4 regions of the Paenibacillus apii genome follow, and region 3 is predicted to be linked to each of the others. Evidence: riboswitches for the same ligand, from Rfam matches in the RefSeq annotation. Region 3 holds a riboswitch; each other region holds the start of a gene.
What was found. A riboswitch is a leader RNA that binds a small molecule or an ion and turns the genes downstream of it on or off. The one in region 3 is predicted to bind cyclic di-AMP.
Positions count from the first base shown of each region.

Region 1: another riboswitch for cyclic di-AMP. It lies ahead of G5B47_RS24565 (C40 family peptidase); the one in region 3 lies ahead of G5B47_RS00625 (APC family permease).
Region 2: another riboswitch for cyclic di-AMP. It lies ahead of G5B47_RS17375 (KamA family radical SAM protein); the one in region 3 lies ahead of G5B47_RS00625 (APC family permease).
Region 4: another riboswitch for cyclic di-AMP. It lies ahead of G5B47_RS24035 (3D domain-containing protein); the one in region 3 lies ahead of G5B47_RS00625 (APC family permease).

Region 1 is NZ_JAAKGU010000019.1:13,997-19,669, reverse strand. It holds gene G5B47_RS24580 (M1 family metallopeptidase) at 1-104, shown strand, start outside; gene G5B47_RS24575 (hypothetical protein) at 116-946, shown strand; cyclic di-AMP (ydaO/yuaA leader) riboswitch at 1,166-1,307, shown strand; gene G5B47_RS24570 (C40 family peptidase) at 1,328-1,795, shown strand; cyclic di-AMP (ydaO/yuaA leader) riboswitch at 2,137-2,280, shown strand; gene G5B47_RS24565 (C40 family peptidase) at 2,286-2,777, shown strand; gene G5B47_RS24560 (GNAT family N-acetyltransferase) at 3,039-3,539, shown strand; gene G5B47_RS24555 (c-type cytochrome) at 3,643-3,999, shown strand; gene G5B47_RS24550 (4a-hydroxytetrahydrobiopterin dehydratase) at 4,092-4,379, opposite strand; gene G5B47_RS24545 (hypothetical protein) at 4,596-4,889, opposite strand; gene motA (flagellar motor stator protein MotA) at 5,089-5,673, shown strand, end outside.
Region 2 is NZ_JAAKGU010000008.1:166,223-171,895, forward strand. It holds gene G5B47_RS17355 (aldehyde dehydrogenase family protein) at 1-371, opposite strand, end outside; gene G5B47_RS17360 (MerR family transcriptional regulator) at 586-1,044, shown strand; gene G5B47_RS17365 (phosphoribosylaminoimidazolecarboxamide formyltransferase) at 1,007-2,170, opposite strand; ZMP/ZTP riboswitch at 2,230-2,309, opposite strand; gene G5B47_RS25380 (mannitol dehydrogenase family protein) at 2,394-2,990, opposite strand; cyclic di-AMP (ydaO/yuaA leader) riboswitch at 3,071-3,212, shown strand; gene G5B47_RS17375 (KamA family radical SAM protein) at 3,339-4,454, shown strand; partial or broken gene G5B47_RS26205 (IS3 family transposase) at 4,671-4,791, shown strand; gene G5B47_RS17380 (SHOCT domain-containing protein) at 4,955-5,173, opposite strand; gene G5B47_RS17385 (sensor histidine kinase) at 5,189-5,673, opposite strand, start outside.
Region 3 is NZ_JAAKGU010000001.1:116,446-122,118, reverse strand. It holds gene G5B47_RS00635 (DsbA family protein) at 163-915, shown strand; gene G5B47_RS00630 (disulfide oxidoreductase) at 912-1,379, shown strand; cyclic di-AMP (ydaO/yuaA leader) riboswitch at 1,561-1,716, shown strand; gene G5B47_RS00625 (APC family permease) at 1,841-3,658, shown strand; gene G5B47_RS00620 (ABC transporter ATP-binding protein) at 3,829-4,626, shown strand; gene murB (UDP-N-acetylmuramate dehydrogenase) at 4,752-5,666, shown strand.
Region 4 is NZ_JAAKGU010000017.1:10,269-15,941, forward strand. It holds gene G5B47_RS24020 (AbrB/MazE/SpoVT family DNA-binding domain-containing protein) at 17-271, opposite strand; gene G5B47_RS24025 (HD domain-containing protein) at 574-1,860, shown strand; gene G5B47_RS24030 (TatD family hydrolase) at 1,888-2,658, shown strand; cyclic di-AMP (ydaO/yuaA leader) riboswitch at 2,856-3,089, shown strand; gene G5B47_RS24035 (3D domain-containing protein) at 3,369-4,526, shown strand; gene rnmV (ribonuclease M5) at 4,686-5,234, shown strand; gene rsmA (16S rRNA (adenine(1518)-N(6)/adenine(1519)-N(6))-dimethyltransferase RsmA) at 5,234-5,673, shown strand, end outside.

The DNA.
Region 1 (5,673 bases), on a different contig from region 3:
TCAACAACTTCAGAAAAGCGGCTCTCCCCGCCGCCGCCGTATCCCGCTGGACGCTAAGCCTGACAAACGCAATCGAAACTGTGCTCGGCATTTTCGTCTGGTGAGGTGAAATGAAATGAGATCTTATATAACCCGCGGCTGGGGCAGCGTCAAGGAACAGCTGTATATTCTGATTCTGCTGTTTATCTACCGGCTGCTCTGGGGGTATTTTCTGTACCGCTTCGTAAGGTCCGCCGTCGTTCCCGCGCTTCTGCGGTACCCTTCCGAGAATGCCGGCGGCAGCGCGATAGGCAGGCTGCTGTATTATATCGACGCCCAATTCAGCCTGACTTCCGAGCCCGACGTGCGGCGCTGGCTGTGGACGCTGCTTGTTCTGGCGGGCGTGCGCCTGCTGGCGACGCCGTTCATACGAGCCGGACTCCTGCATGAGCTGCATCAGGAGAGCAGGGGCGAGCGCGGGCTGTTCTTTTTTCCCGGCATGAAAAAATACGGTCTGCCCGTCCTGCTCTTCAGCGCCGCTGAATGGGCCTTGTCCCTTCTTCCCCTATACTGGCTTCTCCCCGAGGGGCGCAGACTCATCCTGTCCTCCTACTGGGAGCCGGGGCTGCTCCTGAAGCTGCTGCCGTTCATTCTCGGATGGCTGCTCTACGTGTTTATCATTCGCCAGATTCTGCTGTATATGCAGTTCGGTTATACCGCTGGCGCCGGGCTATTCGCTTCCCTGCTGACGGCCCTGCGATGCTTCCTCCCCGCCGCGGCGCTGCGGATTCTGTTCAGACTCGCGGGACTGTTGATCTTCCTTATATGCGCGGTAACGGGGATCCTCTGCCCCGGACTGCTCGCTTTTCTCATCAGGCAGCTTGCGCCTCTCCCTTCCACCCTATTCGCTTTGTGGGGGCTGGCGGCGCAGTATCATCTATGGCGCGGCAAAACGAAGGTTTCCTAAATTTATATACCGAAGCAAGCAAAAAGAGTTCAAATTCCGTGACAGGAATCCGAACTCTTTTTTATTTTGATATTTTCCAACATTTCGTCCTCTGAAATAAATTTGCCAAACCGCAAATCCTCTGCTACAATGAGCCTTGTGCTAAGGTAACAAGTTTGTAATCATTTTAAACTATTTTGTTATTTTGTCGTATGATGATAAATCAAGTCGATTGTTCTGGTGCATAACTAGCCAAATTCCCGGGCACCGGGGAGCGGGGGAACCATTTTTTTGGGTGAATTGATCTTGTAACCAAAGAGGTCATAGGGAACCTTCAAACCGAATCCTTAAGCTAACCACGCAGGCATTGGAAGGAGAACATAAGCTTTGAAAGGTCAACATATCAAGAAAAAACTCGCAGCCGCTGCGCTGGGCCTTGTGATGGCTTTCACCTTGGGTACAGGAAGCGCTTTCGCAGATTCGAAAATGGACACGGTCATTGCAAAAACTTTGGGAACCTCATATAAAACCGGTGGAATGAGCACAGCCGGTTTCGATTGCTCCGGATTTACCAAATATGTATTCACCAAATTAGGACTTAACATTCCTCGTACATCCAAAGCGCAATTCAAAGTGGGAACCTCCGTATCGCGCAGCAAACTGCGATCGGGAGATCTTGTCTTCTTCAATACGCTCGGCAGCGGCGTTTCCCATGTCGGCATTTATGTCGGCAATGGCAAATTCGCGAACTCCTCTTCTTCGCGCGGCGTAACCATCAGCTCGCTTAACCAGTCCTACTGGGCCAACCGTTATGTCGGCGCCAAGCGTGTCATGAACACCAAAGCCTACCAGGCGGTGGCTTACGATTGATTATCCTGCCCGGAATATGATCCAGATCATCCGTTCCGGGTTCTTCCCTTTTTCCTGTATATAGTTTAGCTACACTTCATTCGGCGGCTTGAAACAGATTTTGCAAAAATCGGCGCTGAAAAATTTTTTTTAGCATAAAAACGCGATTTTTATCCAGGGATTTCAAGCGAATTCTGAAATGTAAGCGCTATAAAATCGAATTCTGCTATGTTAAAAGTGATTGCCAAGCAACAAAAGGTTTGTTACAATAAGCGCTATAAGTTTATAGTAACATTTTTGTAATGAATATTAACGTTTTGACGATAAATTTGTCATGATTTATAGGACATAATCCGAACACTATATCGTATGTGCCGAGTTCCCTAACCATTAGGGAAGCGGGGGAACCATCTTTGGGTGAATTGACCTCCTGTCCAATAGAGGGGTCATAGGGGACCTTCTACCGAATCCTTAAGCTAACCTCGCAGGCATTTGGAAGGAGTCAATCTTTTTGAAGAAGAAGTTGGCAGCAGCATTCCTCAGCTTTTCCATCGTTCTCACACTCGGAGCAGGCAGCGCCTTTGCGGATTCCAAAATGGATAAAGTGATTGACGACGCCATTGGAACCAAGTATGTATCCGGCGGCACGAGCACAAGCGGGTTCGATTGCTCCGGATTTACCATGTATGTATTCAATAAGATAGGCATTGATCTGCCGCATCAGTCGGGCTCCCAATTCAGAATGGGAGATGCGGTATCCCGCAGTGAACTGAGAGCAGGCGATCTTGTATTCTTTAACACCACGGGTAAAGGCGTTTCCCATGTCGGCATTTACGTCGGCTCCGGTAAATTCGCCCATGCTTCGTCTTCGAAGGGCGTTACCATTACTTCCCTGAACGACAGCTATTATGTCAATCGTTTTGTTGGCGCCAAACGGGTTATGGCCTCCAGTGCCTATCAATCCGCAGCCGTTGATTCCGTAGACAATGATGATGTGCAGTAAGAGTGACCGCAGAACCCCTGCCTGGCTCAGCCCCGGCGAGGGTTTTTGTTTTTTTATAAGAACTATTAAAGTTGTTACTTGTATAATACCCCCTCCTGGATTCGTCAAACACGCCATTTCCCCCCGGCCATAACTCCTGAAATCACCTGCGCTCCCATGCTCTCTTTCCGGGCTGCAAAGTTTTTGCGTCGAAATCGCCTTTTTTTGTATATAATTTAATATATAGGTTTCCCTTACCGGGGAGAGGAGGTCGCTGAACGAATGATTAGCTCCAACGTCATCTTCCATGTCGGGCCCATGACATCTGCGCATGCCAGAGACATCTGCGGTTGGCATTACAAGGCGCCCTACAATATTTACGGCTGGCTGTCCTGGGATCAAATGGAGGCACTCGGCATTGAGTTCGGGGACCCGCGGATTCGGAGGGAGCAGTATGTCTCGGTCTTGAACGAAGAGAACGAACTTTGCGGCTTCGCCCAGCTCTTTCCAATGGAAGGCACGGTGCGTCTTGGCATCGGCATGCGTCCCGATTTGTGCGGGCAAGGCCTCGGCCATTTGTTTGTCGGAGCGATTGTGAAGGAGGCGCTGAAGCGCTATCCCAGCCGGGAGATCGATCTTGAAGTTCTGACCTGGAATCAAAGAGCCATCCGGGCCTACCGCAAAAGCGGCTTTACGATCACCGACACTTACGAACGCCGGACGCCAAGCGGTGAAAAACCTTTTTACTGCATGGTCTATGATAAGTCCTTCCTTGAAAGCTAAGCCCCGCCGCCCATCGTTCAATTTTTTGACACAAACCCTATGATAACGCTTTACCATCCGTTATAATTAGAGGAGCAGCTTACACAGGGGAGGACGATTGGGGATGCAAAAGTGGATCATGAGCGGATTATTTTTCGCTGCCTGCGCCTTCGCGGTTATCCTGATGTTCACTCTGCCCGGAAAAGAGCAGGTCTCCGAGCAGAACAATGAGGCCATGCCAAGCGTTACAGCCGATCCCGCCAAAGCCGAAGCGACCGTAAAAGCCAACTGCATCACCTGCCATGGCGATCAGCTTCAGGGCGGAGTCGGACCGAATCTGCAGAAGATAGGCGGCGAGAAAACGGCCGAGCAGATTTACAGCATCGTGACCAAAGGACGGGGACAAATGCCATCCTTTAAGGATAAGCTGGCCCCCGAGGAGATTGCCCACGTCGCCATGTGGCTGTCCGAGCAAAAATAAGCGCCGAAACAACAATACGCCGCTGCGCGGAAGGCTTCATGCTTCCCGGCACAGGGGCGTATTTTTCATAACATTCTTCTCTTGTCGTCTATTTAACGGGTCTTCTCGAACGCCTCATTAAACTCATGGGCTTCACGCACGTCAAGCGCGGTAATGCCGCCCTCCTCGTTTGTCGTAAGCCGCAGAATGACCGTTTTATAATCGATTGTGATATGCGGATGATGGTCGAACGCCTCCGAGATGGCAGCCACCTCGTCCACGAATGCAATGCCCTTCATAAAATCGTTGAACATGTATTTGCGTACGATGGCCCCGCTGTCCAGCTTCCAGCCTTCCAGCCTGCCCACCTGCTCCTGCAGTTCTCCCTCAGTTAATAACACTTTATGTTTCCTCCTTAAAAAAGCAGCCGTTTAGGTTCCATTCGCCTTCCCGTTAAACAAAACATCCCTCAGGTCTTACGTCCAAGGGATGCGCCAGGAAAAACGCTTATTTTCGGTTTAATGTATTCTTGAATCCCGGCAAATATACCTCAGACACTACCAATTTTAACATGGAGGGAGGAATGCGGCAAATCCGGCGTTGCTGCTTCTTCCTGCCTAGATCAACGAAACCGATTCCAAATCTTCTTCACCGACCAAAATATTGATGCGATGCGCATCCTTGTCGTATATGACGACGCCGCTGCCAACCTGGATTACCGCCTCATTTCCGAGGGCATAGAATAGATCCTCCGCCAGCGCTTCCCATACTTCGAGCTTGGACTCACGGGGCAGCTCCTGCCATTCGTCCGGTTCCATTTCGAAAAAAAGATAACTGTCCGGTATACGCTCAACCGCTTTGGTCAGGTCTCGTAAAATATCTCCGTAATCTCTTCCATGCTTTACACCCACCGCTATCACTCCGCTTCATAAACAGATGAATACCCTTTCCTCATCCATTATAGCCTAAATGCCTTCACAAAAAAGGGCCGGCTGTCGATAAATAAGAATAGACATAGTTGTTCTCCGCTAGTAAGCCCGCCGCCCATTCAAGGATGATAGACGCGGCATTCGCGAGATCACTTTTAATACTCATGGACGAGGTGTACAAATGCAGATTTCTTCAATTATTGGCCTAGTGCTCGGTATAATTGCGGTGGTTTATGGCATGTATCTTAAGGGAGCGCCGCTCATCGCCCTCAAGAACCCCGCCGCCTTTACCATCATTCTCGTAGGTACCGCAGCATCGCTGTTCATGGCCTTCCCGATGTCGGAAATCAAAAATGTGCCGAAGCTGTTCAAAATTCTGTTTATCGGCGGGAAGAAGCTGATCGATAAGGGAGAGGTCATCACCATGTTCATGGAGTGGGCCTCCATTACCCGGCGCGAAGGCCTGTTGGCGCTTGAATCGAAGGTGGATGAGATTCAGGATGATTTCTTGCGGAGCGGCATGCGGATGATCATCGACGGCAACGACCAGGAGTTTGTCCGGGATGTGCTGCTTGAAGATATCCATGCAACCGAAGAGCGTCATAAATCCGGCGCGCTGATCTTCTCTCAGGCGGGTATGTACGCGCCGACACTCGGGGTGCTTGGAGCCGTTATCGGGCTGATCGCCGCCCTGGCGGACATGAGCGCGATGGAGAAGCTGGCACACGCTATCGGGGCGGCCTTTATCGCTACGCTGCTCGGTATT
Region 2 (5,673 bases), on a different contig from region 3:
TCCATTGCTTCTTTTGCTAAAAGGAAGCTATCAGCCGAAATCTGAGTTCTAAATTCTGCTGCCTTAGCTGTAGCACCATATTCCTCCATGCACGCCTGGTTTAAATCAGCAGCCCTTGACAGAATTGCGTCGTGTATCCGTTGTAGCATTAGCCCCCGTTCTTTAATTGATGTTCGTGAGAAAGTTTTAAATGCTTCTTTCGCGGCTGCGATCGCCTTTCTGGCATCTGTTTCATTTCCCAACAGCACCTGCCCAATTAATTCTTCTGTTGACGGATTGATAATATCCATTCGCTCCGTTCCGTCGGGTTTTACAAATTCTCCATTGATATATACCTTGTCAATAAGTTTCATTACTGCATTCCTGTTCATCCATTTACCTCCTATGCGATATTCATGATTACTTGCTTCGTGATTCACTATACTAAGTTCAAGTAACTTGAAGTCAAATATTATTAAAAATAATTTTTGTGGAAACTATCATCTATTTAACTCTAATAACCATGACTTGTTCTTCTTCCATTCATGTGTTATCGTAATTTTTGTACATTCAAGTAACTTGAACAAAGTGATATAGGAGAGAACTATGGAAGAATTTATTTATGGAACCGAACCAAAATACGCAATTAAGGAAGTATCAAAAATAACTAACCTGCCCAAACCAACAATCCGCTATTATGAAGATATCGGTTTGCTGCAAAATATAGCGCGAGATAAGAATAATATCCGCCTGTTCTCTGATGATCAAATTATGAGATTGAGAATGATTCAATGTATGAGAAGCACAGGAATGGGAATTGACATGATTCACCATTATCTCGGCCTCTCAAGGGAAGATAAAATGGAACTGAGAGAGAAGTACTCCATCGTCTTAAATCAAGAAGAAATACTTTTAGCCAAAAAACACGAGATTGAGGCACAACTGGCTCTTATTGAGCACAAAAAAGCTAACTATGAAAAAGATTTAAATGAAGCACAGAACAAACTTGATACTGAAGTATTTAAATTTAATGATGAAACAATCGGATACCCGAATAGGCCATGACCATTCCGTATTCGTTTGCTGCCTCTATGACCTGATCATCACGCAGTGAATTTCCGGTTTGAACCAGGTACCTGACTCCACTTTGAGCAGCTCGATCAATATTATCACGGAAAGGCAGAAAAGCGTCGGAAACATAGGAAACTTCTTTTAAGCCTCTTAGCCAATTTTGCTTCTCAGTTTTCGTAAGCCGATCAGGTACCGCGTTAAAATATTGTGTCCACTGTTTTTCTTCGGCAGGTGTAAAGTCCTCATTAATCCAGCCGTCAATCGCATTATTTACCTCCGTACGGGAGATTCCAGCACAGAAATCCATTTGGTGTACAATCGGATGCAGCCTTAGCCACCAATTGTCCGCTTTTCCCGCTGCAAGTCGTGTACAATGAATTCGTGATTGCTGCCCTGCGCCAATTCCAATTGTCTGGCCATCCAACGCAAAACAAACGGAGTTGGACTGAGTATATTTGAGGGTAATCAGAGCAACGAGAAGATCTCTCTTGGCGTTATCGGGAATTATTTGTTGTGTTGTTACAATGTTCTTAAAGAGTTCCTCTGAAATCTCTATATCATTTCGTTCTTGCTCCATCGTGATACCGAACACAGATCTTGTTTCGATCAGATCAGGTATGTAGTCCGAATTGATCTCTATGATGAGATATTTTCCGTTCTTTTTCTTTTTGAGAAGTGTCAATGCATCCTCATCGTATCCTGGCGCAACAATGATATCGGAGACCTCTTTTTTGAGTAAATTCGCTACGGTCACATCGACCCGATCGCTAAAAGCTGCACAGTCACCAAACGAAGACATTCGGTCCGCCCCTCTGGCTCTTGCATACGCAGTAGCCAAAGGAGACAGTTCCAGACCTTCTACGAAATAAGATTTGACAAGTGACTCACTTAACGGGGAATAAACAGCTGCACCAGCCGGACTTACATGCTTAAACGAGGCTGCTGACGGTTGACCGATACATCGCCTAAGTTCCCGAACAAGCTGAAAAGCATTTAATGCATCTAAAATGTTTATGTAACTTGCATCACCATTTAATATCTTTATGGGCAATGTTCCTTTAGAGTATATTTTCGCCTTATTTTGATGCGGGTTCATGCCATACCGTAGAGCAATCTCCATCTAAATTAATCCCCTTTCAGATTTTCGCAAAATAAAAAAGTATTTGAACTTAAGTCCAAATACTTTGCCCAGGCGAACGGCTGTTATTCTGTGTGCTTCCTCGTGGTTCACCACGTTTACGCCAGTTGCACACACCAAAATTTCACTTTAACTATATCCAGATATTCCTAAAAAAGCAAGCTCGGTTTGCCATTTCTCGATGTGGCGCTTTTCAAACTCTTGGTCACTTAAACTTCTCAAATTCGTTTCTCAACCAGTGCTGATTCTGATGCTCAATATACTGTTCCATTCGAATCAATAAATCAACCAGCTCAGGCTTCGGCTCGGTACCTGCCGCTTTTGGCATCCTTGGTCTATTCCCCCTTTCCCCTGGTTGCTCAGAAACACTATCTTTATATTCTAAATCGATTAGTGGATTGGCCTGCGTATACTTCTTTAAGCGAATCATGGTCTTATAGGGTTCGACGAGGACTTCCAACGGGTCTTTGTTTTTTTTGACAGGGACAATACGATCCATCATCACATTGGGAAATGCGATCCGCCGATCGGCAAGTTCTTGAAAAGACGGAGTCAGATGGCGGTACACCGAATTCTTTAGATGCTGGCCGTTTCCTTTTCCATTCTTACAGGCAATGGCATGCAGAGGCTTCCCCTGGCCTCCTTCTTTTTGCAGCCGAAGTTCAATCCCCTGGGCAATGGGTCCCGCGATATCTTTAAGTGCCGAAAGACCTACAGCAGTTGTGACAATCTCCGCACCGGCAACCGCCTCCGCCACTTCCCCGGTATGATCCAAATGAATCGCCGATACGTTATCCACCATAAAGCTATCCCGGATTGAAATCGAGGAGATTAAGACTGTTACCAAGGAAAGTTTTGACTTTTTCGAGGGGCCAGGGTTATACTTTACCCACGCTTAGTTTTCAACCATGTGTTGAAAAGCGGGGGAACCAGTCTTTTGGGGCGAATCATTCCCTTTGGGAATGTAGGGTACCATCTTACCCGAGTCCGTCAGCTAACCTCGTCAGCAGTGGATGGGTCTAATTTTCTGCTTGAATAATTAGAGACCCTTACCAAGGGTCTCTTTTTTCATCCTCTTGTCTGACTATGGAAGGATTGTGCCGCAATGGCTCCCCCTCAAGCAAATCCCTGAATCGAAGGAGTGTTTGAGGTGAAAAAGGTGAAGTACATAATGGATCTGAACAAAGTTGATATGTTATCCGATGTCGAAAAAGAAGAACTTCGGCAAATTGCTGACACGTTCGCCTTTCGGGTGAATGACTACTACCTCTCCCTGATCGACTGGGAGGATCCTAATGACCCTCTTCGGAAACTCGTCATTCCGAGTAAAGGCGAGCTGCATGAGTACGGGCGTTGGGATTCCTCAGACGAAGAGGCCAATTATGTGGCGCCGGGGTGTCAGCACAAATACACGACAACCGCTCTTCTACTCGTCTCGGAAGTATGCGGAGCTTACTGCCGCTATTGCTTCCGGAAGCGTCTCTTCCGAAATGACGTCAACGAGGCTGTGGTCAACCTGTCCGCAGCTTTTGATTACATCTCTGGTCATCCAGAAATTAATAACGTCCTGCTGACAGGCGGGGACAGTCTTATCCTCTCTACCTCAAGACTGGCATGCATCATCGAACGTCTTAGAAGCATCGAGCATGTCAAAATTATACGCCTGGGCTCCAAAATGCCCGCTTTCAATCCCATGCGTATTTACGGTGATGGGGAACTGCTGGATCTGATTCGCCGCTATTCCACAGAAGACAAACGCATTTATATCATGGCTCATATTAATCACCCCCATGAGATTACTCCCGAAGCTAAAAAAGGCTTTAAAGCTCTTCATGATGCCGGCGCCATCGTCGTCAATCAAACCCCGATACTGAAGGGTATCAACGACGATCCAGCAGTTCTGGGCGAACTTCTCGACCGCCTTTCCTGGGCTGGTGTGACCCCCTATTATTTCTTTGTGAACCGGCCGGTTGCCGGAAACCGGGACTTCACCCTCTCTCTTGAGCAAGTTTACAACATTGTTGAACAGGCTAAAGCACGGACTTCCGGACTTGGAAAAAGAGTTCGGCTTTCCATGAGCCACTCCTCCGGAAAGATTGAAATACTGGCAATACAGGATGGGAAAGCTTATCTTAAATATCACCAATCCAAATTTAATGAGTACGGGAAGTTTATGATCCTCGATTGTCCGAAAGAAGCCGAATGGTTCGATGACCTTCCAGGAAGTAAAGAGATATTGAAATCCAATGAAATGATTTTTCACTAATTTTTTTAGTTGTAATACCGGTTTATTAAACAAATGGTTCAGGGTTTTGGTTTAAAAAAAGTTAAATCAGCAAGCGGAAGAATGATGAAGTTACTAAAGGACTACAACCTTTTTAGTAATTACTGATCGTGATTGTGTGAGATTTTAAATGAGAAAACATCGTGAATATGGACTTTTGAAAATGGCGAGGAAATAAATCCAGAGCAGAAACAAAAGGAATGTTCGGCGGCTGTAAAGGAGAAGGGCATTACCATTAGCATCTCCAGAAGGGAACGCCGTTGATAATACCCCCATAGAGTCTTTTCATTCCACGCTAAAGTCTAAAGCGTTCTATCTCTAAGGGTTAACCTGTACAATGAATACCAGTTACCAGTGGATTTCCGGCGATTGGCTGCTTAATCTTTCAAGGTCATTTGATCCCTGTTTCAAAAACGGGGGTCAGTCCCTTGAACTCAGTGAAAGGTCTTAATTAAATCTCAGCGTAAGTCCAATTCCTTTTTTTAATCCCGCAAAATACTCTTCATCCGAAAATATTCTTCTTCTGTGATTTCCCCTCTTGCAAATCGCTCGTCCAAGATTCTTTCTGGAGTGTTGCTATTGTAACGTGAATTTCCTTCTCCCCTTACCCATCTTATCACCAAATAAATTACACCCAAGATCAAAAGAAAATTGATGATTAATCCAAACATTCCGAACCCAAAACCATAACCCATCATCATTTTTGCCTCATCCCTTCATCGAATTATGGGAAGCCGAACACGAACGGTTGTCCCCTTATTAATCTCACTTTCCACATGTATAGATCCGGAATGAGCATCTACAATCGCTTTTACAACGGCAAGTCCTATTCCCGCTCCGCCTGTCTTCCGGTTTCTTGATTTCTCCCCGCGGTAAAAACGTTCAAAGATATATGGAAGTTCCTCTTCAGTGATTCCCATCCCGGGATCGGATACGATGACGACGCCTTCTGCTTTTTCCTTTGATACTTCAATATGAATACTTCCTGAGCTCGTGTATTTATATGCATTGCTTATTAGATTCACGAATACCTGAACCAGCCGGGAGCGGTCCCCGGTGATCCACACATCACTTTTACTTATCAGGTCAGCAGAAAGTCCTTTCTGCCTATACTGACTGGATACTGTATTTAACGACTCATGTACAACTTCATTAAGAGATACGATCTCCGCCTTCAGCTGAACCATAGGATTCTCTACAG
Region 3 (5,673 bases):
AGCAAGCAGCTTTAGAGGCGTTCTTTTTTTGCAAGTGGAATGAAAGCGTTTAAGAGGGAAGGCGCCCCGTTTGCCAAAGCCGGTTCAATGATTATATAATTTTTCTGCTAATAACCATTATTCCCTTACTCCGGTCCGGCAGGACAGAAAGGAACTTTAATCTTGAGCAAATCGAAACAAAGCACCCGGGCCTCCTCGGCCTCGATTCAGGAAAGACGCAAGGCCCAGCTGCAAAGGCAAAAGAAAAAGACGTTCATCCTATTAACGGTTGGGATACTGCTCGTAGTGGTTCTTTTTGCCGCGATGTTTGTACTGGCTTCGAAAAATACGGGCAGCCCCGGGAGTCCATCGAGTCCGGTATCCTTTCCGTACGATAAGCTCCCAAGGCTTGGGGCGGCGGATGCGCCAGTCAAACTGGTGGAATTTGGAGATTTTAAATGTCCGGCCTGCGCCCGGTTCTCCGGTGAAGTCAAGCCGCAGCTTGTAGAGGATTACATCGACAAAGGCGAAGCCGCCCTATATTTTGTCAATATGTCCTTCATCGGGCCCGATTCCGAGACCGCTTCATTGGCGGCGCTGTCGGTATACCATCAGAACAGCGAAGAGTTCTGGAAATATTACGATGCCCTGTACGCCAATCAGGGGGACGAGAATACCGAGTGGGCGACGGAGGAGTTCCTGGTGGAGCTTGCGCAAAAAGAAAAGATTGACATCGATTACAATCTGCTGCGCAAGGATATTGAGGAGCGGACCTATGCCAATGAGCTGGCAAGCGATAACGCGATTGCGGAGAGCAGCCATGTTACAAGCACACCCTCGCTGTTTATTAATGGTATAAAGACCAGTGAGCCTTTCAATCTTGAAGCGATCGTCAAAGAGATTGAGACGGCGTCCAAGGCGGTTGAGACAGAATGAAAGCATTCTCCGGCTTCTTGAGTCGGCATGGTCTCTACCTAGCTTGGTTTGTATCCCTGGTTGCCACAGCCGGCAGCCTCTATTTAAGCGAGGTGTTGAAATATGAGCCATGCAAGCTCTGCTGGTTCCAGCGGATTTTCATGTACCCTCAGGTGCTTCTTCTCGGCATAGCGACTTACCGGAATGATAAGAAGATTATTTCTTATATCCTTCCGCTGTGTACCATTGGTGGCAGCATATCGCTGTATCATTACGCGGAACAGAAAATTCCGGCGCTAGGCAAAGTTCTTCCTTGTACAGTCGGTGTTCCATGTACGAAAGATTACCTGAATTTTTTCGGATTTGTGACAATTCCGCTGCTTGCGCTGACGGCTTTTATTCTTATAGTCCTGCTGCTGTGGAACGTCAGAGAGCGTGAGGAGGAAGCGGAAACGGAAGAGGTGGAGGACGGAACCCATGCATAGCGCGCAATTTTTTTCTTTAATGGACATAAAAACCCGTGCTGCAGGGATAATACAAGATAATGAGCGACATGAATATCTCCTGAAGGAAATTTGCGTGAATTGGTCCGTTTTTCATTTCTTTTTCATCATTTTCACTGTTTACGGCTATAGGATTATAGACTAATATTAGACCTTGTGAGAAGTTGAATATGCGCTGAATTTTCCAGATGGAAAAACGGGGGAACCAACTTGACCGCCTATGCGGCCAACGGGGTGAATCGGTACCGAACCTTCGGTCCGTAGGGCTTCCACAGCCCGAATCCGCCAGCTAACCTCGTAAGCAACAGTGGGATAATGATCATGCATAAGCATGCGGTCATTTCCGTATGCTTATTTTTGTGCCCTTATTTATGAAAATCCACCACTGAAAACGGCGCGCGGTACTACCGTTTCAACTCACAAAAGAGAGGACCTGTATCCAAATGGTAAGCAGAGTAAAACGACTATTGATCGGTCGTCCCAGAAAATCAACCGAACTCGACCAGGAAAAGTTAACCAAAGTGAAGGCACTAGCCGTTCTGTCGTCGGACGCTCTTTCGTCGGTCGCCTACGGAACGGAACAGATTTTGATTGTGCTGATAGCAGCCGGTTTTACAGCTATCTGGTATTCATTGCCGATTGCACTTGCGGTATTGGGACTACTGGCAATTCTGATTTTATCCTACCGGCAGACGATTTTCTCTTATCCCCAAGGCGGGGGAGCCTACATCGTAGCCAAGGATAATCTCGGCGTTTCCACGGGACTGCTTGCAGGCGGTTCCCTGCTTGTGGATTACATCCTGACGGTTGCTGTTAGCGCCTCGGCTGGTACGGATGCGATCACTTCGGCATTTCCGAATTTGCACGACCATACGGTGGCCATCGCTGTCACGGTAATCATTATTTTAACCATTATTAATCTTCGCGGCGTAACCGAGTCGGCATCTTTCATTGCCATACCGGTATATCTGTTCGTCTTGTCCATCGTAGTTCTGATCGTCTCCGGGCTGATCAAATATGCCTATAGCGGCGGCCATGCTGCGGTGCCCGAAATCGGCACTGCGGTATCCAATGTCAGCCTGTTCCTGCTACTGAAGGCATTCAGCTCCGGCTGTTCGGCCCTGACCGGTGTTGAAGCGGTGTCCAACGCCATTCCGAACTTTAAGGCGCCCGCGGAAAAAAATGCCGCCAAAACCCTCGCCATGATGGGGGGGATCCTTGGATTCATGTTCACCGGCATTACGCTGCTGGCTTACTGGTATGGCATTACTCCGAACATCAAGGAAACGGTGGTTTCGCAAATTGCCGAATCGACCTTCGGACGGGGCGTCCTGTATTATTTCATTCAAGCGATCACTGCGGTGATCCTGTTCCTGGCGGCCAACACGGCCTACTCGGCCTTCCCGCTGCTGTCGTTCATGCTGGCCAAAGACAAATACCTGCCGCATGCCTTTATGGTTCGCGGCGACCGCCTTGGTTTCTCTAACGGCATTATTTTCCTCGGGGTGGCTTCCGCGCTTCTCGTGGCCGCGTTCCATGGTGAAACCGATAATCTGATCCCGCTGTATGCCGTCGGTGTATTTATTCCGTTCACGTTGTCCCAGCTTGGGATGATGATCCGCTGGAAGAAGCTGAAGCCGGCGGGCTGGAAGGCGAAATTTGCCGTCAATACGGTCGGCATGCTGACCACCTTGACCATTACGCTGATTTTTGTGATCACCAAATTCTCGAACGTATGGGTGGCCTTCATCTTCTTGCCAATCGTTATGTTGATTTTCTTCCGTATTCATCGTCACTATCAGAACACCGCAGACGAGCTCCGGATTCAGTTGGATAAGGATAAGCCGTGTATTAAAGGCAGCACGATTGTAATTCCGGTATCGGCCGTAACGCGTGCGGTGCTGAATTCGATCAGCTATGCCAAATCCCTGACCGACAATGTGGTGGCTGTCTATGTTGGCTTCGACGAAGAAGAAATCCGCAAGATGGAGGCAAAGTGGGAGGAATGGGATCCCGGCGTTCGGCTGATCGTGCTTCGTTCCCGGTACCGCAGCGTCATGCGTCCGCTGGTTAAATTTATTGATACGGTGGAATGGAAGAATGCCGCGACCGATCATATTACGATTCTGATTCCGCAGTTTATTACGAAGCACTGGTGGCAGGCGATACTGCATAACCAGACGAGCGTATTTATCCGGACCTATCTCATGAACCACAAGGATATTGTCGTTGCAACGGTTCCTTACCACTTGAATAAATAACCGGGCGATCTGCCCGCTAGCGGAAAGCTGCTGCCGGAGAATGTCTCTGGCGACAGCTTTTTTTTTGTATGTAATAAGTACAAGCAGTGCGCTGCCATTACTATGCTTGACACGCATAATGATAATCATTATCATTTGAGTTGACAAGATTAAGGGGTGAATGGTTAACGATGGAACGTTTGCATGCGAATCAATTAAATATCGGCTACGCGGAATCGATAATTGTCAAGGATCTCAATCTGTCGGTGCCGACCGGGAAAATTACGGCTCTGGTAGGAGCCAACGGTTCGGGAAAATCGACGATCCTGAAGACGATGGCCCGGCTGATGAAGCCGACAAGCGGCACTGTGCTGCTGGACGGTAAGTCAATTCATACCCAATCGACGAAGGAAGTTGCCCGGCAGCTCGCGATTTTGCCGCAAAATCCGACCGCTCCAGACGGCTTGACCGTTTCCGAGCTGGTGAGCTACGGACGTTATCCGCATCAGAAGGGCTTCGGCTCACTTAACGCGGAAGACCGGAGAATCATTTCCTCAGCCCTTGAAGTTACCGGGATGGACGCTTTCAGTGACCGGCCGATTGAGCGTCTGTCCGGCGGACAGCGGCAGCGCGCGTGGATTGCCATGGCGTTGGCCCAGCAGACGGATATTTTATTTCTGGACGAACCGACAACCTTTCTGGATATGGCGCATCAACTTGAGGTGCTTCAGCTTCTACAGGTGCTGAATGAGCGGGAGGGCCGGACAATTATCATGGTCGTACATGATTTGAACCACGCTTCCCGTTTTGGGCATCATATGGTGGCGATCAAATCGGGCACGGTAATCAGCGAAGGCGCTCCGGCGGACGTGATGACTCCGGATGTCCTGCGCGAAGTGTTTGGGATCGAGGCGGACATTGTCGAAGATCCGCGATCGGGATTGCCGCTCTGTCTTCCTTACAGTCTGGCAGACCAAAAAGTTGTTTAATGGAACGCACTTCTTTTGCCGAAACTTATACCCGGATAACTGGCTCCTGTCATTGACAAGGGAGCCTGTTCGTTGTTAAAGTGGGGATTGCCAAAGATATGTATAACAACTAAAGGAGCAAACCCATGGATATCGGCAAAATTCAAGAGGATCTCAAGCGGCTGGTTCCATCCGGAACGATCAAGAGCCATGAGTCGCTCAAAGATCATGTCTTCACCAAAATAGGCGGCCGGGCGGACATACTGGCTGCACCTTCAACGTATGAGGAAATTCAAGCGATCGTTACATATGCTGCCGAGAACGGTATAACGCTTACCATATTAGGGAACGGTTCAAATGTCATCATCCGGGACGGAGGCATTCGCGGCATCGTTCTGCAGACACCCGGATTAAGCGGCATCCACTCTGAAGGCAATTTAGTCATCGCCCAATGCGGCGCCCAAATTATTGATACTTCCCGTTTCGCGCTAGAACGGAAATTGACGGGTCTTGAATTTGCCTGCGGGATTCCCGGCACAGTCGGCGGCGCGCTGTACATGAATGCCGGAGCTTATGGCGGCGAGGTGGCCGATGTGCTGCAAAGCGCGCTTGCGATCGACAAGACCGGCGCCATGGTGAAGCTGGAGGGGGACGACCTGAAATGGGGCTACCGGAAAAGCGTCTTCTCAAGCGGCGACTATCTGATCCTGGAAGCCCGTTTTGCCCTGAAAGAGGGGAATTACGAGGAAATCAAGGCGGGGATGGATAAGCTGACCGAAATGCGGGAATCCAAGCAGCCGCTTGAATATCCCTCCTGCGGCAGTGTCTTCAAGCGGCCGCCGGGGCGGTTCGCGGGCCAGCTGATTCAAGAGAGCGGGCTTCAAGGAACAAGAATCGGCGGAGCCGAAGTGTCGAAGAAGCATGCGGGATTCATCATCAATGCGGATAACGCCACGGCCAGCGATTATATCGGTCTGATTCAGCATGTGAGGGAGACCGTGAAGGGACATTTCGGCGTCGAGTTGGAGACGGAAGTCGAAATTATCGGGGAAGAGCTGTAAAGCGATG
Region 4 (5,673 bases), on a different contig from region 3:
TTATAACCGATTTCGTTTAATTTGTCACAGGGGCAGGGATGGCAGAAATGCATTCGTGGCAAACAATTTTTCCTTTAAAATAGGTCACGTTCTCGGCATTTCCACAAAAAATGCAGGCAGGCTCGTATTTTTTCAGCATGATCCGCTCTCCGTCCACATAAATCTCAAGCGCATCTTTTTCTCCAATGCCAAGCGTACGGCGCAGTTCGATCGGAATGACAACCCGTCCCAGTTCGTCTACTTTTCTTACAATGCCCGTTGATTTCATCATAACAATCGTTGCTCCTCTCAATTAATCAAAAAATGTCACCATTCGACAAACTTCTCTGTTTTATGGTACATATAATACCAACCATTCCCAAAACAGTCAACCTTTTTTTAGAGGATGAATTATTTTCTGATATGATAAGGTTTCTGGAATGGCCGCAGTTCAATCTATATAATAACTATCCAAGAGATGCAAGTACAATGTCGAAATGGAAACTAAACGATCCACTTTTTTCGACAAAAACTGACGAAATCATCTTTTTTTAAAAAATAAATCAGAAAAACCGATCTTAAGGAGCTGATTACATGCAGCAGCCGCTTACGGAAGAAAAGGTATTTAAAGATCCGGTTCACAATTACATCCATGTGCAGGATACCGTGATTTGGCGACTCATTAATACGAAGGAATTTCAGCGTCTGCGGCGCATCCGCCAGCTAGGAACCACTTATCTGACCTTTCACGGGGCTGAACACAGCCGGTTCTCCCATTCGCTTGGGGTCTATGAGATTACACGTCGCATTATTTCCCAATTTGAGCGCAGCGGGTATAAAGACTGGATTCCCGAGGAAAGGCTGCTTACGCTGTGCGCGGCGCTTCTGCATGATTTGGGTCACGGACCGTTCTCCCATTCAATAGAAGAAGCTTTTCAAATGAACCATGAAGACTGGACATGCCGAATTATTTTGGAAGACACCGGAATTACTGAGATTTTGCAGGAAGTGGAGGAAGATTTTCCACAGAAGGTTGCCTCGGTTATTTGTAAAAAATATGAGCATGACATTGTCGTCAATTTGGTGTCGAGTCCCCTTGATGCCGACCGGATGGATTATCTGCTTCGCGACGCTTATTACACCGGGGTTAACTACGGCACGATCGATATCGATCGTATTTTGCGGGTTCTCCGTCCTTATCATGGGCGGGTAGTTGTGAAGGAATCGGGGATGCACGCCATTGAGGACTATCTGATGTCCCGTTACCAGATGTATTGGCAGGTTTATTTTCACCCGGTTACGCGGAGCTCAGAAATTATTTTGCGGCAGGTGTTCCGCCGGGCCAAGCAGCTGTTTCAGAAAGGCTATTCCTTCCGTTTTATGATTGAGCCGCTGACTGATTTGTTTCGTGGCGGAATCAATGTGCAGCAGTATTTGCAGCTGGATGAAGCGCTTGTGCAGGCGACTTTTATGCAGTGGACCTCCGAATCCGACGAACTGCTGAGCGACTTGTGCAGCCGCTTTATTCATCGTAAACTGTATAAATATGTAGAGATGGAAAGCCTTGATATGGAAACGATTGACGAAATTCGCCGCAGCTTCGCCGCAGCCGGACTGCACCCCGAATACGACCTGGAAATTGATTTTCCGACAGATTTACCCTATGATGTGTTCCGTCCGGGAGAGGGCTTTCACGGCAAGCAGATTCTTCTGCTGGATCGTCAGGAACGGCTTCGCGAAATCTCCGAGGTGTCGGATATCGTGCGTTCCATCAGCGGAATTCACCGGGGGCGCTATCATTTATACTATCCGCAGGACAAGCTGGAAAGAGCGCTTCCAATGCTGCCTGACTCCATTAAAGAATTGTTTGAAATTCGCTAAAAAACAGCAAGGAAAGGGGAAGTGGACATGCAGCTTTTCGACACTCACACCCATCTGGATGCTCCGCAATTCGACGGGGACCGCGAGGAAACGATTGCGCGGGCGGTAGAAGCGGGAGTAAGCAAAATGGTCAATGTCGGCTTCAACCGGGAAACGATTCCATCCACGATGAAGCTGGCCGAATCGTATGAATTTATCTACGCGGCGGTGGGCTGGCACCCGCAGGACGCGATTGATATGAAGGACGGGGACCTCGATTGGATCGCCTCGCTCTGCAGCCATGACAAAGTTGTGGCTATCGGAGAAATTGGGCTCGATTACTACTGGGATACTTCGCCCAAAGACGTTCAGCATACCGTGTTCCGTCGGCAGATCGGGCTGGCTCGGGAGCTGAAGATGCCAATTATTATTCATAACCGGGATGCCCATGAAGATGTGGTCCGCATTCTCCGCGAAGAGAAGGCTTCGGAAATCGGGGGGATCATGCATTCCTTCTCGGGCAGCTGGGAGACGGCCAAAATGTGCCTGGATATGGGCTTTTATCTTTCCTTCGGAGGGCCGATCACGTTCAAGAACGCGCGGGTGCCGAAAGAGGTGTTGGCACAGGTTCCGCTGGACCGTCTGCTGATTGAAACAGACTCCCCATATCTGACTCCGCACCCCTACCGGGGCAAGCGAAATGAGAGTGCTCATGTCAGGTTGGTGGCAGAAGCTGCAGCGGAAATAAAAGGAATTAAAGTGGAAGAAATAGCTAAAATTACGTATAAAAACTCACTGGAATTATTTGGTATATTGTGAAAACGGGAGAAAAACGGTTAAAAAAGTGAGGATGAACGAAGGATTAAAGTTTTTTAACATAAAAACGGATGTTTATTACAATAATTTAACCTTTTTTTTGCGCTTATCTGGTTGAACTGTGCTTTACAACATGCATCGAAACAGGATATCATCTTGTCAGTGAAGTGAGCTGTTGTTACTGTGACAGCCGCTGATCATAAATCGTCTCGCTGAGTCTCCGTATGGAGAACGGGGGAACCAATATCGCTTTGCCGTATGCCGATAGCCTTACATAACTACAACAGGTTGGCGTTGCAGGCTGTATTTGATTTCTTCACGTGGTCTTTGGGGTGAATTTGAAGGCAATCGCCATGAGCGGTTGACCCGAGATAGGGCGTCTCTCTTTCGTCCGAACCCGACAGCTAACCCCGTAAGCGCAAGTAAGAGAGGAAACCTCGTGCTTTGGCCGTTTATTCGGACATTCCAAGGAGCCACGAAAGAGTCCTCTGATTCAGACTCTTTACCTAGGCTTCTTTTTGTTTGACTTAAACGCGGTCGGCCTGTGAACTGTTATATAACAGGCTGAGAATGCCATGCCGGGCAGGCGATTTATGAGCAGGATGCGAGAAGCCGCGATTAGTATCGTGTCCTGTGACAATCTCTTGTAGTTTTGCCTTGAACCTGCAGTACGCTTTACGGTTCGGGCGGACTATGTAAGGAGGATGTAGATGATGGGCGTATTCCAACCCGAAGTATCCCATGATTCGCAATCATCCAGCAGGTCTTATGCATTACGGCTACGTCTTGAACAGGTTAATTTGCGCACCTGGGCACTTGCAGGCGTAATCGGGGTAGCTATCGCGCTGCTTATTTTTCTCTACGTACACTCTCAAAGCAGCAAACAAATTGTTTTAGAGATAGACGGGCAGACTCGCACGCTGGATACGCGCGAAGCGCTTCTTGGCGCAGCTCTGGCCCAAGAATCCATCTCGTTGAAACCGTATGACAAACTATCTGCGGGTCTTGACGACGAGATCAAAGACGGTGACCGGATTGTAATTGACCGGGCGCAGGAGCTCACTCTGACTGAAAATGGACAGACCAAAACGCTGTACACGACCGAGGATACGATCGGTCAGGCCATGAATAGTCTGGGCATTACGCTGAATGCTCACGACAAGGTTTTTCCTTCGCTAGACACCGCAATCTCCGCCAAAACGGAAGTCAAGATCATCCGCATCAACAAGCAGGTTGTGAAGCGGACCCAGAGCTTGCCTTTCCGGGTTATCAAGACGGCGGACCCCTCCCTGACCGTAGGGACCGTACGAGTAGCACAGGCCGGCAAGCCTGGCGCCATCATCCAGCATATTGAGAAGACATATCAGGACGGCAAGCTTGTCTCGATGCGCATGGTCGGCAAAGAAGTGCAGACGGTGACCAAGGATAAAGTAATCGCCGTAGGTACGAAAGCCTTGCCCAAAGCCGAAGTAGCGAAAGTATCTTCCGTTAGCAGCACCATTTCCAATAAGACCAATGTCAGAAGCAGCAATGTTGCCAGCAAAGCCGGCGTGCAGTTCGAGTACAAAAGACTGATCAAGAACGTTTCGATGACGGCATATTCTTCGGAGGAACCGGGAATCGGCACGCGTACTGCTTCCGGAACACGCGTAACGGAAGGACGGACCATAGCTGTGGATCCTAGTGTGATTCCGATCGGCTGGTGGGTGTACATCGAGGGACTTGGATTCCGCCGCGCTGAGGATACCGGCGGCGCCATCAAAGGACATAAGATCGACGTTTACTATGATTCACTGAGCCATGCCCGCAGTTTCGGCCGCAAATCGCGTGCCGTTTACGTAATCGGTCCGGTTAGACCGGAGCTGGATTAATCATTTTGCAAAAATGGCGGCAATACGCTATAGTGATGTAAGCTCGTCACTTATATAATTCTAAGCCGGAAAGAAGAGGAGCGAATCCTCTTCTTTTTTGCTTTTATGTTTTGGTGCAGCAGGCCGGGATAAGGCCGCTTCGGGAGGAAAAGATAAATCATGATTAAAGAATTGATTGTCGTCGAGGGCAAAAGCGATACCGCCGCCGTCAAAAGGGCGGTCGATGCCGACACGATCGAGACCGGCGGTTCGGCGGTGGACCGTCGGGTCATCGCCAAGATCGCTCTGGCGGCCGAGCGCCGGGGCGTTATTATTTTGACCGATCCGGATCATGCGGGGGAACGGATACGCAAGATTGTCTCGTCGAAAGTGCCGGGCTGCAAGCATGCTTTTATTCCGGAGGAGGAGGCCACTCTAAAAGGCGATATCGGCGTCGAGAACGCATCGCCGGAGGCGATCCGCCATGCGCTTAAGCATGTGCATTCGTCCTTTGAGGGGGCACCGGTGCTGATTGGAATGGATGATCTTCTGGCTGCCGGGATGATTGTGCATCCCCATGCCGCGCAGCGGAGAATGGCGCTTGGGAATGCGCTGGGCATCGGTTACTGCAACGGCAAGCAATTGTACAAGCGGCTGGCGATGTTCGGCATTACGCCCGAAGAGTTCGGAGCTGCGGTGAGGCAAATCGAGCAGGGAGGTCAATTCTAATGAGCGGCAGGGAAGAAATTTCATCCCCAAAAAGGACGAAGGAGATTATCGCGGCCCATGGATTTTCGTTCAAGAAGAGTCTCGGCCAGAATTTTCTCATCGACCAGAATATTTTAAATAAAATTGTAGAGGCGGCGGACCTGAATGAAGGTACGGGCGCTCTTGAGATCGGCCCCGGCATCGGCGCGTTGACCGAGCGTCTGGCGATGTCGGCGGGCGCCGTAACGGCTGTAGAGATCGACCAGCGTCTGATCCCGATTCTGCAGGATGTGCTGTCCCCGTATCCCCATGTCAATATACGGCATGCCGATGTGCTTAAAGTCGATCTGCACGAATTGTTCAGAGAAGATTTCGCGGAAGTCAGCAAGGTCAGTGTGGTCGCCAATCTGCCTTACTATGTGACGACCCCGATTCTGATGAAGCTGCTGGAGGAGAGGCT